One region of the Bradyrhizobium sp. R2.2-H genome, then DNA from elsewhere that is predicted to be linked to it. Evidence: predicted binding sites of a transcription regulator. Region 1 holds the regulator's gene; the other holds the start of a gene.
The links. Region 1 encodes PhoB, which activates phosphate uptake and scavenging genes when phosphate is short. Its sites were predicted from a motif close to TGTCATNNANCTGTCAT; they were not measured.
Positions count from the first base shown of each region.

Region 1 (9,286 bases):
TTGGCCAGCGACATCAGCTTGGCATTGACCTGGTAGGGCTTGAGCACGTTGTGGCGATGCTCGCCCTCCTTGTCGCCCATCGACACCCAGGTGTCGGTGACGACGCAGTCGGCGCCGCGCACGGCGGCTTCCGGATCGGTGCCGAGCACGATCGGCGCGCTTGACGTCTTGATCCAGTCGCGCATTGCCTTCTTCGGCGCGAGCTCCGGAGGCGTTGCGACGTTGAGCTGGAATTTGAAGCGCTCGGCGGCATGGGCCCAGGACGCCAGCACGTTATTGTCGTCGCCGGTCCAGGCCACCGTCTTGCCCTCGATCGGGCCGCGATGCTCCTCATAGGTCATGAGGTCGGCCATCACCTGGCAGGGATGCGACCGCCGCGTCAGGCCGTTGATCACGGGCACGGTCGCATAGGCCGCAAGCTCCAGCAGCGCCTCGTGATTGAGGATGCGGATCATGATGGCATCGACATAGCGCGACAGCACCCGCGCGGTGTCGGCGATGGTCTCGCCGCGACCGAGCTGCATCTCGGCGCCGGTGAGCATGATGGGCTCGCCGCCGAGCTGGCGCATGGCGACATCGAACGACACCCGCGTCCGCGTCGAGGGCCGCTCGAAGATCATCGCCAGCGTCTTGCCTTCGAGCGGCCTGACCGGCTGGTGCGCCTTCTGCTTCGCCTTCATGGCGGACGAGGCGGCGAGCATGCTCTTGAGCTCCGACAGCGGCAGCTCGTTGATGTCCAAAAAGTGCTTTGGAGCTTTGTTGGGCGTCTTGCTCATCAGCTTGCCGCCCGCTTGGTCTGGCTGGACGAGATCGCCGTGCAGGCGCGTTCGAGCCGCCCGACGCTGTCTTCGATCTCGGCCTCGGTCACGATCAAGGGCGGCAGGAAGCGCACGACATTGTCGCCGGCTCCGACGGTGAGCAATTTTTCGGCGCGCAGCGCCGCGACGAGGTCGCCCGAGGGCACCACGGCCTTGATGCCGATCAGGAGCCCCTCGCCGCGCACCTCGCTGACGACATCGTGATGGCGATCGATCACGGAGGCGAGCTTCTGTTTCAGCAGCAGCGACATTTTCTGCACGTGATCGAAGAAGCCGGGCTTGAGCATGACGTCGAGCACGGCGTTCGCAGCCGAGATGGCGAGCGGATTGCCGCCGAAGGTCGAACCGTGCGAGCCCGGCCCCATGCCGCGCGCAGCGTCCGCGGTGGCAAGCACTGCGCCGATCGGGAAACCGCCACCGAGCGCCTTCGCCAGCGACATCACGTCGGGCACGACGCCGGTGCGCTTGTAGGCAAAGAGTTCGCCGGTGCGGCCCATGCCGGTCTGTACCTCGTCGAAGGCGAGCAATAGGCCGCGCTCATTGCAGAGCTCGCGCAGCGCCTTCAGGAAGGCGGGAGGCGCAGAACGAACGCCGCCCTCGCCCTGGATCGGCTCGATGAGAATGCCGGCGGTGTGCGGGCCGATCGCCTTCTTCACGGCTTCCAGGTCGCCATGCGGCACCTGATCGAAGCCGTCCATCGGCGGGCCGAAGCCCTCGAGATATTTTGCAGAACCGGTTGCGGCCAGCGTCGCCAGCGTGCGGCCATGGAAGGCGCCCTCGAAGGTGATGATGCGATAGCGTTCGGGATGGCCCTTGGAGAAGTGATGGTGGCGCACCAGCTTGATCACGCCTTCCAGCGCCTCGGCGCCGGAATTGCAGAAGAACACGAAGTCGGCAAAACTTTCATTGCACAGACGCGCCGCGAGCTTCTCGCCGTCCGGGCTCTGGAACAGGTTCGACATGTGCCAGAGCTTCGTCGCCTGCTCCTGCAACGCCTTGACCAGCGTGGGATGCGCATGGCCGAGCGCATTCACCGCCACGCCGGAAGTGAAATCGAGATAGCGATCCCCATTGGTCGCGATCAACCAGCAGCCTTCTCCGCGCTCGAAACCGAGGTCGGCCCTGGCGAAAACGGGGAGCAAATGCGGCGCGGCGCTGTTGGTCATGACGTCACTTGAATGTTGCGGACGGTGTGACGCGTGCATTGCGCAACGCACCATTGACCGGCCCGGAAAACGAAACGTGCCGCCTTTTAAGGGCGGCACGTGGCACTATCTTATGCTTGGCAAGACGGGTGTCAATGCCGCCCGGAAAGCCCCGCGAAACGCTGAATCCGTAGTCTTGCGGTGCCGATTTTGCGGGTTTTTCACCACGGAACATGTGGACGCGAGTCGGCGGACTCTTGCGCGGGAGTCACGCCATATTGTAGCGTTTGGACTGTCAGATACGACATCTCGTGCAGCAGTTCTGATCCCTTAAGTCCTCATGTACCGGCGTAAACGTTCGGGCGTCTTGAGCGCGCCCGGCGAGCCTTAAGGGATTCTGGCGGCACGGGTTTTTGAAGGCTTAGGCAATCGCTGCGAAGGCCCCAGGATGGCAGGCGCGCAGCGAGGGAAAGGGTGCAATGACGGTTTTGACCTGGTCCGATGATCGCGTCGAGCAGCTGAAGAAGCTTTGGGAGGCCGGACTTTCGGCCAGCCAGATCGCGGCTGAGCTCGGCAATGTGACCCGCAATGCCGTGATCGGCAAAGTGCACCGGCTCGGCTTGTCCGGCCGCGCCAAGAGCCCTTCGTCGGCAGCGCCCCGGCCGCGCAAGGCGCGCCCCGCACAGCACATGATGCGGGTGACCCGCCCCGTTGCCCGCGGCAACACCGCGCTGGCGCAGGCCTTCGAGGTCGAGGTCGAGGCCGAACCCGTCACCTACGACAATGTGGTGCCGATGAGCCAGCGGCTGTCACTGCTGGAATTGAACGAGGCGACCTGCCACTGGCCGGTCGGCGATCCCTCGAGCCCGGATTTCTTCTTCTGCGGCGGCAAGGCGCTCTCCGGCCTGCCCTACTGCGCCCAGCATTCGCGCGTGGCGTATCAACCCGCAGCGGACCGCCGTCGCGCACCGGCGAAGCCGGGCACGCGGTGAGTTTGCGGATTTAGTTGGCTGACTGCAGCCGTCGCACGACGGTGCCTCAACACATCCGATGTCGTCCCGGACAAGCGCGCCACGGGCGCGCGCAGATCCGGGATCCATAGCCACCGCAGGATCTGGTTACGGCGACTCGGAGCTACTTTTTCGCAGGATAAGCACTGTCTGTGGTTATGGATCCCGGATCTGCGCTTACGCTTGTCCGGGACGACACCGATGTTGTAGCCGCGGCTCGCTAAACCGGCCTACGTCTGCTCCGCCTTCGCGAAACGATCGTCCAGCGCATAGCCGGCGCCGCGGACGGTACGGATCGGATCCTGCTCGCGGCCGAGATTGAGCAGCTTGCGCAGGCGGCCGATGTGGACGTCGACAGTGCGCTCATCGATGTAGATGTCACGGCCCCAGACGCTGTCGAGCAGCTGCTCGCGCGAGAACACGCGGCCGGGATGCTCCAGGAAGAACTCCAGCAGACGATATTCGGTCGGGCCGAGATCGATCGGCCGGCCCGAACGCGCCACGCGGCGCTTGTCGCGGTCGAGCTCGATGTCGCCATAGGCGAGCACGGTGGCGAGCCGCTCGGGGCTGGCGCGCCTGAGCAGGCCCTTCACGCGGGCCAGCAGCTCCGGCACCGAGAACGGCTTGACGATGTAGTCGTCGGCACCGGTCGCAAGTCCCCGCACCCGCTCGCTTTCCTCGCCGCGCGCGGTCAGCATGATGATCGGCAGTTGCTTGGTTTCGGGACGGGTGCGCAGCCGCCGGCACAGCTCGATGCCCGACAGGCCCGGCAGCATCCAGTCGAGCACGATCAGATCGGGAATGTGCTCCTTGAGGCGGGTGTCGGCGTCATCGCCGCGCATCACCGTCTCAACGTCATAGCCGTCGCCTTCGAGGTTGTAGCGAAGAAGCTCGGTGAGAGCTTCCTCGTCCTCAACCACCATAATGCGTGCGCCCATGTTGTCGTCGCTCCTTGGGTACTCGGCACCGCTTAGGTATTCGGCACCGTCGTGGCGAAGGTCGTCATGTCGCCCTTCGGCCGCTTGTCGGTGATCGCCTGACCCTCGATCATGTAGAACACGGTCTCGGCGATGTTGGTGGCGTGGTCGCCGATCCGCTCGATGTTCTTGGCACAGAACATCAAATGGATGCAGAACGAGATGTTGCGCGGATCCTCCATCATGTAGGTGAGAAGTTCGCGGAACAGCGAGGTGCAGATGGCGTCGACTTCCTCGTCGCCCTTCCACACCGCCATCGCTGCCGGCAGATCGTGCGCGGCATAGGCGTCCAGCACCGACTTGACCTGCTGCTGCACGAGGTCGGTCATGTGTTCCAGGCCGCGGAACAGTTTCAGCGGATGAAAATCCGTCTCCAGCGCCGCGACGCGCTTGCCCATGTTCTTGGCGAGATCGCCGATGCGCTCGAGATCGGTCGCGACGCGCATGGCTCCGACGATCTCGCGCAGATCAACGGCCATCGGCTGGCGCCGGGCGATGGTGAGCACGGCGCGCTCCTCGATGCGCTTCTGCAGCATGTCGAGTTCGGCGTCGGTGGCGACGACGCGCTGACCGAGCGTGACGTCGCGGCGGATCAGCGCGTCGACGGAATCGACGATCATGCGCTCGGCGATGCCGCCCATCTCGGCGACCAGGCGCGTGAGTTCCTGGAGGTCGGTATCGAAAGCCTTTGCGGTATGTTCAGAACCCATGTTCCGTCTCCTCAGCCGAACCGGCCGGTGATGTAATCCTGCGTGCGCCGGTCGCTCGGCGACGTGAAGATCTTGCTGGTGTCGTCGAACTCGATCAACTCGCCGAGATACATGAAGGCGGTCTTGTCGGAGACGCGCGCCGCCTGCTGCATGTTGTGCGTGACGATCGCGATCGTGTAGTTCTCGGACAATTCCTGGATCAGCTCCTCGACCTTGGCGGTCGAGATCGGGTCGAGCGCCGAGCACGGCTCGTCGAACAGGATCACCTCGGGCCGCACCGCGACGGTGCGGGCAATGCAGAGGCGCTGCTGCTGGCCGCCGGAGAGCGACAGGCCGGAGGCGTTGAGCTTGTCCTTGACCTCGTTCCACAGCGCGCCGCCGCGCAACGCCTTCTCCACGCGATCGTCCATCTCGGACTTCGAGATCTTTTCGTAGAGGCGGATGCCGAAGGCGATGTTCTCGTAGATCGTCATCGGGAACGGGGTCGGCTTCTGGAACACCATGCCGACCCGGGCGCGCAGCAGATTGAGGTCGAGCTTGGGGTCGAGCATGTTGGTATGGTCGAGCAACAGCTGGCCGGTGGCGCGCTGGCCCGGGTAGAGGTCGTACATCCGGTTGAAGATGCGCAGCAGGGTCGACTTGCCGCAGCCGGACGGGCCGATGAAGGCCGTGACGCGATTGGTGCCCAGTGCCAGATTGATGTTCTTCAGCGCATGGTGCTCACCGTAGTAGAAATTGAGGTTGCGCGCGGTGACCTTGGCAGGCGCCTCGGGCAGCGGCTGCGAGCCGGGATGAACGGTCGGCGCGCTTACGGAAATAGACATTTCACTCATTTTGCGGTCCTCTCGGCACCAAGGATGCGGGCGCCAATGTTCAGGGCAAGCACAGTCAGGGTGATCAGCAGCGCGCCGCTCCAGGCGAGTTGCTTCCAGTAGGCGTAGGGGCTCTGCACGAAGTTGTTGATGGTCACCGGCAGGTTGGCCATCGTCTTGTCCAGGCCGAGGCTGAAGAACTGGTTGGACAGCGCGGTGAACAGCAGCGGCGCGGTCTCGCCGGCGACGCGGGCGGTGGCGAGCAGCACGCCGGTGATGAGGCCCGAGCGCGCCGCACGGTAGGCGATGCGCTTGATCACCAGCGAACGCGGCAGGCCGAGTGCGCTGGCGGCTTCACGCAGCGGGTTCGGCACCAGCAGCAGCATGTCCTCCGTGGTGCGCACCACGACCGGGATCACGATCACGGCGAGCGCCAGCGCGCCGGCGATGGCCGAGAAGCCTCGCATCGGCACCACGACCGCACCGTAGATGAACAGGCCGATGATGATCGAGGGCGCCGAGAGCAGGATGTCGTTGATGAACCGGATCACCGAGGTCAGCCTGTCGTTGCGGCCGTATTCGGCAAGATAGGTGCCGGCGAACATGCCGAGCGGCGCGCCGATGCCGACGCCGATCACGGTCATGATCACCGAGCCGACGATGGCGTTGCGCAGGCCGCCCTCGGTCGATCCGGGCGGCGGCGTGTCTGCGGTGAAGACCTGAAGGTTGAGCCCGGCCAGACCGTTGTACAGCAGCGTGATCAGGATCAGCGCGAGCCAGGTGACGCCGAAGGCGGCGGCTGCGATGCAGAGGCCGCGGATGACGATGTCCCAGCGGCGGCGGCGCGAATAGATCGGGTTCATGGCTTCACTTTCCGGCCTTGGTTTCCAAGCGCATCAGCATCAGCCGCGCGGCCGCGAGCACGAAGAACGTCAGCACGAACAGGAGCAGGCCGAGCAGGATCAGGCCGGACTGGTGCAGGCCGTCGCTCTCGGCGAACTCGGATGCGATCGCCGCCGAGATCGTGGTGCCCGGGGCGAAAATCGATGAAGAGATGCGGAACGAATTGCCGATGATGAAGGTCACCGCCATCGTCTCGCCGAGCGCGCGGCCCAGCGCCAGCATGACGCCGCCGATGATGCCGACGCGGGTATAGGGGATCACCACGCTGCGCACGACTTCCCACGTGGTGCAGCCGACGCCGTAGGCGGCTTCCTTCAGCACCGGCGGCACCGTCTTGAACACGTCGACCGAGATCGAGGTGATGAAGGGCAGCACCATGATGGCGAGGATCAGCGCGGCATTGAACAGGCTGAGATAGGACGGGGGACCTGCGAAGATCGCGCCGAGCACGGGCACGCCGTCGAACACCCGGATCATGAAGGGCTGGAAGGTGTTGGCCAGGAACGGGCCCAGCACGAAGAAGCCCCACATGCCGTAGATGATCGAGGGAATGCCGGCGAGCAGCTCGATCGCCATGCCGATCGGGCGGCGCAGCCATTGCGGACAAAGCTCGGTGAGGAAGATCGCAATGCCCAGACCGACGGGAATGGCGATCAGCATCGCGATGAAGGAGGTGACGAGCGTGCCGTACATCGGCCCGAGCGCGCCGAGCACGGGCGGATCGGCCGAAGGGGCCCAGCGCTGCGTCCACAGGAACGACAGGCCGTATTCCTTGATCGCCGGGAAGGCGCCCACGATCAGCGAAAGGATGATGCCGCCGAGAATGAGCAGCACCGAGATCGCGGAAAGCCGCGTGATCCAGTAGAAGGTGATGTCACCGAGCTTGAACGCGCCCAAGGCCTTGGCGCGATCATACGGTCCGGCATCGTCGATTACATCGCTCTGAACGGCCATCTCTGCCACGCCGATCCCCTGTTTTGCCTTACGCCATCTGCATGCCGCCAAAGGCGGTCGTTTTCGACGGTTTGCCCGCGTCGTTCCGGGTGGTCTCAAGGACCCGGAATCCTGGGATTCCGGGCCGCTCTTTCACTCGCGCCCGCCGAGGCGGAGCGCGAGTTTCAGTACGCTGCAATCAGCTCTTGATCTCGGCAGCCCACGTCTTCTCGATCTGCTTCACGACCGTGTCGGGCATCGGGATGTAGTCGAGCTCCTCCGCCATCTTGTCGCCCTTCTCGAACGCCCACTTGAAGAACTTGATGGCTTCCTGGGACGCCGCCTTGTCGGTCGCATCCTTGTGCATCAAGATGAAGGTCGCGCCGGTAATCGGCCACGACGTCTCACCGGGCTGGTCGGTCAGGATCACATAATAGTTCTTGGAGCCGGCCCAGTCGGCGTTGGCGGCTGCAGCCTGGAAGGCCGCAACAGTCGGCTGCACGGTCTTACCAGACTTGTTGATCAGGGCGCCGTAGGTCAGCTTGTTTTGCTTGGCATAGGCATACTCGACATAACCGATCGAGTTCTTGGTCTGGCTGACATTGCCGGCGACGCCTTCATTGCCTTTGGCGCCAACACCCGTTGGCCACTCGACCGCGGTACCGGCACCGACCTTCGACTTCCACTCGGCATTCGTCTTCGTAAGGAAATCGGTCCAGATGAACGTGGTGCCGGAGCCGTCCGACCGACGCACGACGGTGATGGCGTCCGAGGGGAGCTTCACCTTGGGATTCAGCTTGGCGATCGCCGGGTCATTCCATGTCTTGACCTTGCCCAGATAGATGTCGCCCAGCAACTCGCCAGAAAACACCAGCTCGCCCGACTTGATCCCTTCGAGATTGACGACCGGCACCAAGGCGCCCATCGCCTGCGGCCATTGGATCATTCCGTCCTTTTCAAGTTGCTCGGGCTTGAGGGGCATATCGCTCGCGCCGAAGGTCACGGTCTTGGCCTGGATCTGCTTGATGCCGCCGCCCGAACCGATCGACTGGTAGTTCAAACCGTTGCCGGTCTCCTTCTTGTAGGCGTCAGCCCACTTGGAATAGAGCGGGAACGGGAACGTCGCGCCGGCGCCGGTGATGTCGGCCGCAAAGGCTGCCGTCGTCGATGCGGCGATCAAGCCAGCAGCGACCATGGTTTTGAGGAAATTCATGCTGGTCTCCATACAGGGGAACGAAGCGCCATCCGCGCCCGATCGCGCTCCCCACACCGCCCGTTTAGGAGCGGTCGGCTGTGCTTTTACGAAGGTTTCGTGACAGTTGGATGACGCAACCAAGCGATTGAATTCGCTTGATTTTTAGGCCGAAGCCGAAATCCTCGCCTGGGGAAAACACGCCGTGAAAGTCGCGCCCTGCCTGGGCACGCTCTCGATCAGAAGTCGGCCGCGATGGCGGTTAAGAATATGTTTCACCAGCGATAATCCGAGCCCAGTCCCGCCCTGCGAGCGGCTGTCGCCGACGTCCACCCGATAGAAGCGCTCGGTCAGCCGCGGCAGGTGCTCGGGCGCGATGCCGGGGCCGAAATCGCGGACCAGGACCCGGATTTCCTGAGTTCCATCAGTGGCGACGCTTGATGTCAGCGACACGATGACGCGTCCGCCGGAAGCGCCGTATTTGAGCGCGTTCTCGATCAGGTTCTCGAACAGGCGGAGCAGTTCCTCGCGGTCCCCTGCGATCATCACCGGCGGCTCCGGCAGATCGATCTCCACCTCGACCTGGCGCTCGCGCGCCAGCGGCTCGAGCCCGTCGGCGACCTGGCGGATGATCGGTATGAGGTCGACCAGGGTGTCGGGCCGGACATGGGCCGACAGCTCGACCCGCGACAGCGACAGCAGATCGTCGATCAGGCGCGCCATGCGCGTGGCCTGGTTGTGCATGATACCGAGGAACCGTTCGCGCGCCTTGGGATCGTCCTTGGC
Region 1 is NZ_SMBR01000026.1:17,147-26,432, forward strand. Features, by position in the region: gene argF (ornithine carbamoyltransferase) at 1-776, opposite strand, end outside; gene EDE08_RS37155 (aspartate aminotransferase family protein) at 776-1,984, opposite strand; gene EDE08_RS37160 (GcrA family cell cycle regulator) at 2,443-2,955, shown strand; gene phoB (phosphate regulon transcriptional regulator PhoB) at 3,204-3,911, opposite strand; gene phoU (phosphate signaling complex protein PhoU) at 3,944-4,660, opposite strand; gene pstB (phosphate ABC transporter ATP-binding protein PstB) at 4,672-5,493, opposite strand; gene pstA (phosphate ABC transporter permease PstA) at 5,490-6,335, opposite strand; gene pstC (phosphate ABC transporter permease subunit PstC) at 6,340-7,329, opposite strand; gene pstS (phosphate ABC transporter substrate-binding protein PstS) at 7,508-8,521, opposite strand; gene EDE08_RS37195 (ATP-binding protein) at 8,666-9,286, opposite strand, start outside.

Region 2 (9,286 bases), on a different contig from region 1:
TCGGTCGTAAGTTCGCCGCAACGAGTGAATAGGTGCGCATGTTGCAACGAACAATTCTGGTGGCGCTGCTCGTCGCGGTCGCCGCGGCCGGCCTTTATTGGTGGCTCAGTGCGCCGGTGGTGGCGGCTGCGAGCGCCATCCCGGCCCGCGCGCCCGATCTCGCCAATGGCGAGGTGATGTTCAACGCCGGCGGCTGCGCGTCCTGCCATGCCGTTCCCAATCAGCCCGATCGCCTCAGGCTTGGTGGCGGCGTCGCGATCAAGTCGCCGTTCGGAACGTTCTACGCACCGAACATCTCACCCGATCCGAACGACGGCATCGGCAAATGGACGGACGCCGATTTCGTCAACGCGGTGATGCACGGGGTCTCGCCATCGGGCCAGCACTATTTTCCGGCCTTTCCCTACACCTCCTACCAGCACGCGAGGCGGGAGGACGCGCTCGATCTCTTTGCCTATTTGAAAACGCTGCCGCCGGTTGCAGGCAAGGTGCGTGATCACGAGGTGAGCTTTCCCTTCGACATCCGGCGCAACATCGGGATCTGGAAGTTCCTGTTCATGGACGGCAAGCCCTTCGTCGCCGACGCCAGCAAGTCGCCGCAGTGGAATCGCGGCGCCTACCTCGTCAACAGCTTCGGCCATTGCGCCGAGTGCCACAGCCCGCGCAACGCGCTCGGCGGCATCATTGCTGGCCAGCGCTTTGCCGGCGGTCCGAATCCGGAAGGCGAGGGATGGGTGCCCAACATCACGCAGAAGCGCCTTGGCGAGTGGAGCACGAAGGATCTCGCCTATTTCCTCAAGACCGGTGAATTGCCGGATGGCGACAGCGCCGGCGGCGCGATGACGCGCGTGATCAAGAACGTCTCGCAATTGCCGGACGCGGATCTCGCCGCGATGGCGGAGTACCTCAAATCGCTGCCGCCGGTGGACGGGCCGACGCCGCCGAAACGCAAGCTGGACAGCTAGCTCGAGCTAGCCGGTGCCGAACGCCTTGAAGGTAATGATGGTGAGGGTGTCCTGGATGCCCGGCAGCACCTGCACCTTCTCGTTCACGAAATGGCCGATGTCGGTGTCCTTGTCGACGTAGAACTTCACCAGCAGGTCGTATTGGCCGGCCGTGGAGTAGATCTCGGAGGCGATCTCGGCTTCGGCGAGCGCGTTGGCGACCACATAGGACTGGCCGAGCTTGCATTTGATCTGGACGAAAAAGGGAACCATCGCAGGCACTCCGAGAGCGTATTCTTCCGGCTAATAGGCCAAAACCGGCCGGATTTAGCAAGCGAACTTGCTGGGTTCGGCGCGAGCTTGCTAAGACGGCACATGGCTCGAAAACGCGGAAAATCGTCATGACGACCCCGGTCGCACTCACCATCGCCGGCTCCGATTCGAGCGGCGGCGCCGGCATCCAGGCGGACCTGAAGACCTTTGCCGCGCTCGGCGTTTACGGCGCCTCCGTGATCACGGCGCTGACGGCGCAGAACACGCGTGGCGTCACGGGCATCCACGCGGTGCCGGCCGCGTTCGTCACCGGACAGATCGACGCGGTGTTCTCCGATCTCGAAATCGGCGCGGTGAAGATCGGCATGGTGGCCCAGGTCGCCAGCATCGATGCCATCGCCGCCGCGCTGTCGCGCTGGGCGCCGCGGCACGTCGTGCTCGATCCCGTCATGGTCGCGACCTCCGGCGACCGCCTGCTGGCTGCGGAAGCCGTCGACGCCCTGCGCACCAGGCTGATACCGCTCGCCGCCGTGATCACGCCCAACCTGCCGGAGGCCGCGGCTCTGCTCGACGAGCCGGTCGCGGCAAGCGAGGCCGAGATCGAAAGCCAGGGGCGCCGCCTGCTGGCGCTCGGCTGCCGCGCAGTCCTGGTCAAGGGCGGGCATGGTGAGGGCGCGGAGAGCATCGACTATCTGGTCGGTGCGGACAGCACGATCGCGCTCGCCGCGCCGCGCATCGCCACCCGCAACACCCATGGCACCGGCTGCTCGCTGTCCTCCGCGATCGCGGCGGGGCTGGCCAGGGGCGAGAACCTGGAAAACGCCGTGCGCAATGCCAAGGCCTGGATCAGCGCCGCGATCGCCACCGCCGACCGCTTCAGCGTCGGCCACGGCCATGGGCCGATCCATCATTTCCACAGGTTCTACTGACGCGGGCCGCCCGCGGCAGCGCCGCCGCGGTGCACTTTGGGGGCACGCTAGCCCCCACATCGTCATGGCCGGGCCTGTCCCGGCCATCCACGCCTTGCCACGCAAGCACGAAGAACGTGGATGCCCGGGACAAGCCCGGGCATGACGATCACCTTCTGTGGCGCCGTGTCGCCTGATTGTCGCATGCGACTGATATTCGCGGGGAGGGCGAGGCGAAGTTTGATTCGTAGCTGAGGTGCCTCAAGGTTCAATCGGTCATCCCCCTGTCACGGGACATTGTTACAGGCTGGCGCATGGGAAGTTACGCTGTGAGTGACGAGAGCCCGGAGCGGCGCTTTCGCACCTTGTTCATCTCCGACGTCCATCTCGGAGCCCGCGGTTCTCAAGCCGATCTCCTGCTCGACTTCCTGCGCTACCACGATGCCGACACGATCTATCTCGTCGGCGACATCGTCGACGGCTGGGCGCTGAAATCGAGCTGGCACTGGCCGCAATCGCACAACGACCTCGTCCAGAAGCTGTTGCGCAAGGCGCGCAAGGGCGCCAAGATCATCTACATCCCCGGCAATCACGACGAGTTCCTGCGCAACTATTACGGCACGCATTTCGGCGGCATCGACGTCGTCGAGAACACGGTTCACGCCGGCGCCGACGGCAAGCGCTATCTCGTCATCCACGGCGACATCTTCGATCTTGTGGTGCAGAACGCGCGCTGGCTCGCCCATCTCGGCGACAAGGCCTACGATTTCGCGATCCAGATGAATCGCCTCGTCAACTTCTTCCGCCGCCTGTTCGGCGTGCCCTATTGGTCGCTGTCGCAATGGGCCAAGCAGAAGGTCAAGAACGCCGTCAACTATATCGGCGCGTTCGAGCAGGCGCTCGCCGCCGAGGCGCGGCGCCACGAAGCGGACGGCGTGATCTGCGGCCACATCCACTACGCCGTGATCCGCGACGAGGCCGGCATCCGCTACATGAATTGCGGCGACTGGGTCGAGAGCTGCACCGCCCTGGTCGAGCACGACGACGGCCATTTCGAGATCATCACCTGGGCGGATCATCTGCAAAAGCCGGCGGCGGTCCCGCAGGTCGCGGCAAGAGCTGCATGACAAGGGCCGCCTGATGCGCATCCTGGTCGCGACCGACGCCTGGCACCCGCAAGTCAACGGTGTGGTTCGGACGCTGACCAAGCTTGCCGACGCGGCCAGGGATCTCGACGTCGAATTCGCGTTCCTGACGCCGCAATCGTTCCGCACCTTCGCGATGCCGAGCTATCGCGACGTGCGGCTGGCCATGCCGCGTCCGGCCCGGATCGCGAGGCTGATCCAGGAAGCGCGTCCGGACAGCATCCACATCGCGACGGAAGGGCCGATCGGACTGATGGTCCGCCGCTATTGCCGCCAGCGCAAGCTGCCGTTCACGACCAGCTTCCACACCCGCTTCCCCGAATATGTCCGCGCCCGCGTGCCGGTGCCGGGTTCGCTGATCTGGCACGCGCTGCGCCGTTTCCATGCGCCCAGCCGCGCCGTGATGGCGGCAACCCCGGCGCTGGCCAGCGAGCTGACCGACCGCGGCTTCGACAATGTCGTGCTGTGGCCGCGCGGGGTCGATACCGCCCTGTTCCATCCCCGTGCCATCGATCTCTGCCTGCCGGCACCGGTGTTCCTTTCGGTGGGCCGGGTCGCGGTGGAGAAGAATCTCGAGGCCTTCCTCGACCTCGATCTGCCCGGCACCAAGGTCATCGTCGGCGACGGCCCGGCGCGGGCCTCGCTGGAGGAGGCCTATCCCGATGCGATCTTCCTCGGCGAGAAGCAGGGCGAGGCGCTGGCAGACATCTACGCGGCTGCCGACGTATTCGTGTTCCCCAGCAAGACCGACACGTTCGGCCTAGTCCTGCTGGAAGCGCTCGCCAGCGGGCTGCCGGTGGCGGCCTTTCCGGTGAAAGGCCCCCGCGACGTGATCGGCGATGCGCCGGTGGGCGCGCTCGATCACGACCTGGGCAGTGCCTGCTTCGCCGCGCTGGACGTCTGTCGGCAGGACTGCGTCGCATTCGCCGCCAACTACACCTGGGAAGCCTCGGCGCGGGTCTTCATCGACAGCATTAGGGCGGTTGGCGCGGTGCTGCCCGGCGGGAACGGGACGGAACAGCCGCGCTTCGTCGCCTAGAGCCACCTCGATCGCTCGAGAACGTTTTGGGAATCCTCGCGCGGAGGTGTCTTGCCGGGGCCTCGTCGGCCGCGATACCATTCCGCCATGACCGAACAGCTCCTCCCGGTCGGCCCTGCCGACATCGATGCCGCAGCGCGCGTGATCGCGCCTTACGCCATCCGCACCCCGCTGTTGTCCTTCCCTGTGCTCAACGAGCGCGTCGGCGCGAAAGTGTTCTTGAAGCCGGAGATGCTCCAGCGCACCGGCTCGTTCAAGTTCCGCGGCGCCTTCAACAAGGTGTTCTCGATCCCGCAGGACAAGCGCGCCGGCGGCGTGGTTGCGTTCTCCTCGGGCAACCATGCCCAGGGCGTGGCAGCCGCGGCAAAGATCCTCGACATGCAAGCCACCATCGTGATGCCGGCGGATGCGCCGCTGTCGAAGCGCGAGCGCACCAGATCCTACGGCGCCGAGGTCGTGCTATACGATCGCGACAAGGACGATCGCGAGGCGATCTCGCGCGGCATCGCCGAGAAGCGCGGTGCGACGCTGGTGAAGCCCTATGACGATCCCTTCGTGATCGCAGGGCAGGGCACCGCGGGTCGCGAGATCGCCGAGGACATGGCGAGCCTCGGTCTCGCCCCTGACATCGTGGTGGCGCCGGCCTCAGGCGGCGGCCTGATCGCGGGCGTCGCGACGGCGGTGAAGGCGCGCTATCCGCTGGCCGAGATCGTGGTGGCCGAGCCGGAGGCATTCGACGATCACGGTATTTCGCTGACCGCCGGCCACCGCGAGCCGCATCCACCGGCGGGCCGCACCATTTGCGATGCGCTGATGGCCTTGATGCCCGGCGAGATGACCTTTGCGATCAACAGCAAGCTGCTCGCGCGCGGCGTCACGGCATCGGACAAGGAAGTCGGCGCGGCCGTCGCGTTTGCCTATCGCGAACTCAAGCTCGTGGTGGAGCCCGGCGGCGCGGTGGGTCTTGCCGCGCTGCTCGCGGGACGCCTCGATGTCGCCGGGAAGAACGTCGTCATCGTGCTCTCCGGCGGGAACGTCGACGCCGATCTGTTCGCCGAGCTGGTGGCCTAGCCGTCATTCCGGGGCACGCGAAGCGAGAGCTACGATGCGCAATTGCGCATCTGAGAATCTATTTCTCCGCCGACTCTGCCGCCCGATGGATTCCGGGCCTGCGCCTTGCGGCGCATCCCGGAATGACGATGCTCAAGAGCTGACATGAAGAAGGGGCAGAGCATTGCGGCTCTGCCCCTTTGTCGCGTCTGCCTTCCGTGCGATCAGCGCATGAAGCCGCCGCGACGGTTGCCGCCGCCGTTCATGTTCGGCGCCTGGTTCATCGATTGCCGGAAGTTGTCGTTGCTGTTGACCATGCGGTTCGGCATCGCATTGAACTGCGGACGATTGTTCAGCACCTGCACCTTGTTCACCGGGCTGCCGTTGGGCTTCACGATACCGGTGTTGCCGTTGGTGTTGCGGATCGGACGGTTCTTCGTCTGAACATTGATCGGCTTCGCGTCGATCTTCGATCCGGCCTTGCCGACATTCACCGGCATGCTCACGATCTTGCCGGGGATGCGGTTGCCGGCGTCCGGCTTGGTATTGGTCGCGGGCAGCGTCACGATCTTGCCGATGCCGCCATTGCTCTTGCTCGTGTTGCTCGGCGCAGGCAGGGTGACGATCTTGCCGCCATTGCCGAGCTTGCCGAGGACATTGCCGTTGCCGTCAACCGGCTTCTGCGCGACCGGCAGATTGCCGCCCATCTGCGACGCACCATGACCCTGCTGCATCAGCGGCATATATTTTGGCTGGCCGAGATTGCCGATCTTGATCGTCGGCGCAATGTTCTGCGGCACCAGGAACTTGGTCGCCTGCATCAGGGGGATCTGCTTCGGCTGCGCCTGCAGCTTCAGCGCGATCTGCGCATAGGGGCTGTTGCCGTAGCTGTCGTAGAAGCTCTTGTAGGCGAGCGGCGAGTTCGCGAGCACAGCCTTGTGCCAGGCCTGCGAGATCAGGAGGTTCTTGAGCAGCCAGCGGACGTGGTCGCACAGCGGATCGTGCGGGTACGTCCGGATGAACTCCTGATAGTATTCCGGACGGCCCTCGGACACGACGTAGTCATAGGCCTGGCGTGTCGAACGGCTCGGCAGGCTGGAGGCCATCTGCACGACAGGGGCCTTCACCGGCGCGCGGTTGGCGGCAACCGCGGTGTCGCCGAAGAAGGTGAAGTCACTCGTCAGCGAGGAGCTCTCCCACGGGATCTGCGCGCCGCTCGTGGTCTGGTTGACCTGCAGGCGCACGCGCTTGAACAGCTGCTCGATCGGCACGTTGGGCTCGCGCGCGACGTTCAGGAACGCCTGCGTATAGGGGCTGTGACCGCCCGTCCCGTCGAGCGCCTCGGCACCCGGCGCCGTCGAGTAGCCGACGATCGATCCATTCGGCGCATCGACGATGGCAAGGCCGCGGCCGGCATCGTTGACCTCGGGGAACGGGTTGTTGCGGCAGGCATCGAGAATGACGATGCGCATGCGGCTCGGGATCGTCTCCAGCGTCGACATCACGTCGACGAGGCGCACCGAATTGTTGACGAGCTCGGTCGGGCTGGAGACCTTGGCGTCGACGGGAACGAGATAGTTCTCGCCGGCGAGCTGCACGCCGTGACCGGCGTAATAGACCATCGCCACGGTGTTGGGACCGCGCGAGGCGACCTTGGCGGAAAAGTCCTGGACGACGCGGAGCATGTCGTTCTGGGTCAAGTCGGTCGCGGCCACCACTTCGAATCCGGCGGAGTTCAGGAACTGCGCCATCGATTGCGCGTCATCGTCGGGGTTCGCAAGTTGCGGCGCGTTCTGGTAGTTCGCATTGCCGATCACCAGCGCCACCCGCTGCTCGGGGCCTTGCAGGGCGGTGGGGGCGGGTGCAACCGGTGCGACCTGCGCGGAAACGGGCCCGCAGGCGAAGCCGAACAAGCTTCCCAGCAGGCTGGCCGTCATCAGGAAAGGCTTTAAGCGGAACATGGCGTGCTCCTTTGGCACTCATCTCGATGTGAGATTGGTTGCGTGCAAGCTTGGCCGAGTTCGAGCCTGCGGTCCGTGATTCCTATCATCAGGGCCGCGTACGTGATCTGAATCACGCTTGGAACCTGCTATGGTTAGCGATCGATTGGGAGGATAGTCCGCCACATGCTGAAATCGATCGATCCGATCCTGACGCCCGACCTTCTCTGGCTGCTCGCCTCCATGGGCCATGGCGACGACCTCGTATTCGTCGATGCCAATCACCCCGCCGCCCGCATTGCGCAGAGCACCTCGTCACAGCGCCTGATCCACCTGCCGGGCATGAGCATGGAGGTCGCCATCCGCGCCATCATGTCGGTCTATCCGCTCGACGATTTCGATCCCGATCCGGTCCGCGTGATGATGCCGGTAGACGACCCCGATAGGGTGCCCGAGGTGCAGCGCGCGGTGGTCGCGGAGATCGCACGTGCCGCCGGTCGGCCGGTCACGCCCGGCAAGCTGTCGCGTCCGGATTTCTATCGCGCGGCAGCGGCGGGCTTTGGCGTCGTGCAGGTCGGTGACGGCAGGGGCTATGGCTGCTTCCTGATCCGCAAGGGCGTGATCGGTTAGGAATATCATGAAGCATTCATCCTCACTCATCGTGTTCGGCGGCCTTCCGGGTAGCGGTAAGACGACGATCGCCCGCGAACTCACGGTCAGGCTGGCGGCGACGTATCTGCGGATCGATGCGATCGAGCAGCCGTTGCGGGACGCAGGTTTCATCGTCGGCGCAGCCGGCTATGCCGTTGCCAACACGCTCGCCGCCGAAAACCTCAAGCTCGGACGCATCGTCATCGCGGACTGCGTCAATCCCGTGCTGGCAAGCCGCGCCGGATGGCGGCAGACTGCCTTGCGGACCGGCGCATGCATCGTCGAGATTGAAGTGATTTGCAGCGAACGGGCGTTACACCGGCAGCGAGTGGAAAGCCGGTTGCCCGACATTGACGGTCACAAGGTTCCAACCTGGGATGACGTCGTGAGCCTGACTTACGAGCCGTGGGATCGGGAGCACCTGGTGCTCGATACGGCCCAGAGTTCGCTCGATCATGTGCTGGACCGCGTTGAAGCGCATGTGTGCGACAAGATCGGCTAGTCGTCTTGCTGGCGTTTGGTGGGACGAAACGCCTCGCACTCGAATTTGAGTGGCTTTCTCGCATCCGCCTGTCTATCGTCGATTCATGTCTCGCCTTCTGTGTCTCTTCGTTGCTGTCATCCTGTCGCTGCTGCCGGCCGTCGCGCCCGCTGAGGCCGCGCAAAAGCGTCCCAAGCCGGTCTGGAAGGGCTACGGCTTCCTGCCCGGCTATCGGCAGCCGCTGAGCAACGCCATTCCGCTCTACAAGCAGAAGGACGCGATGCGGCGCCTTGCGCGCAACGACCGGCGCCATTGGTACATCGACCCGGTTCCTCAATATTACCGTTGGGATGGCGAGTGGCACTATTTCGGCCGCCCCGGCTTCAACGGCGGCCGCTACAATGGCGGCAGTTTCGGTCCGTGCTGGACGCGCACGCCGATCGGTCCGATCTGGAATTGCGGGTAAGCGGCTGATCGCGCGGCGTTAGGGAAAGCTGCGGACGACCTCGATCAAGCCGACGATTGCGGCATTGAACGCATCGAGGTCTTCGGCCGGAATCCAGTATTCCACATGCGATCGTCCGCCCGCTTCCTGCACGTCGTATTTCTCGATGAAGCTGCGCTTGACTGCGAAACGGGTCACGAAGCCCGATCCGCTCGCCGGGACATTCCAGTCCCGCGCGATCTTGATGGCGTAGTCCTCGGTTAGCACCGGATAGAAGATCGGCTGGTCAGGCAGGCGCGGCGGGAACGCGCACATGCCGGATTGCTGGATCAACTCCAGCTCCTTTGGACCGACGGGCCGCCAGAGGGTGAGGGTGTCTTCGGTGGGGGACATGGCTGTGGTGAGCGGGT
Region 2 is NZ_SMBR01000015.1:56,245-65,530, reverse strand. Features, by position in the region: gene EDE08_RS31210 (c-type cytochrome) at 39-965, shown strand; gene EDE08_RS31205 (Lrp/AsnC ligand binding domain-containing protein) at 972-1,217, opposite strand; gene thiD (bifunctional hydroxymethylpyrimidine kinase/phosphomethylpyrimidine kinase) at 1,346-2,146, shown strand; gene EDE08_RS31195 (UDP-2,3-diacylglucosamine diphosphatase) at 2,440-3,252, shown strand; gene EDE08_RS31190 (glycosyltransferase family 4 protein) at 3,266-4,309, shown strand; gene EDE08_RS31185 (threonine/serine dehydratase family protein) at 4,397-5,380, shown strand; gene EDE08_RS31180 (caspase family protein) at 5,584-7,320, opposite strand; gene EDE08_RS31175 (RbsD/FucU family protein) at 7,486-7,929, shown strand; gene EDE08_RS31170 (P-loop nucleotide/nucleoside kinase family protein) at 7,961-8,452, shown strand; gene EDE08_RS31165 (hypothetical protein) at 8,538-8,897, shown strand; gene EDE08_RS31160 (ADP-ribosylation/crystallin J1) at 8,916-9,269, opposite strand.
Region 2: a site for PhoB is predicted at 2,400-2,416, ahead of EDE08_RS31195 (UDP-2,3-diacylglucosamine diphosphatase). Genes of this name have one in related genera too.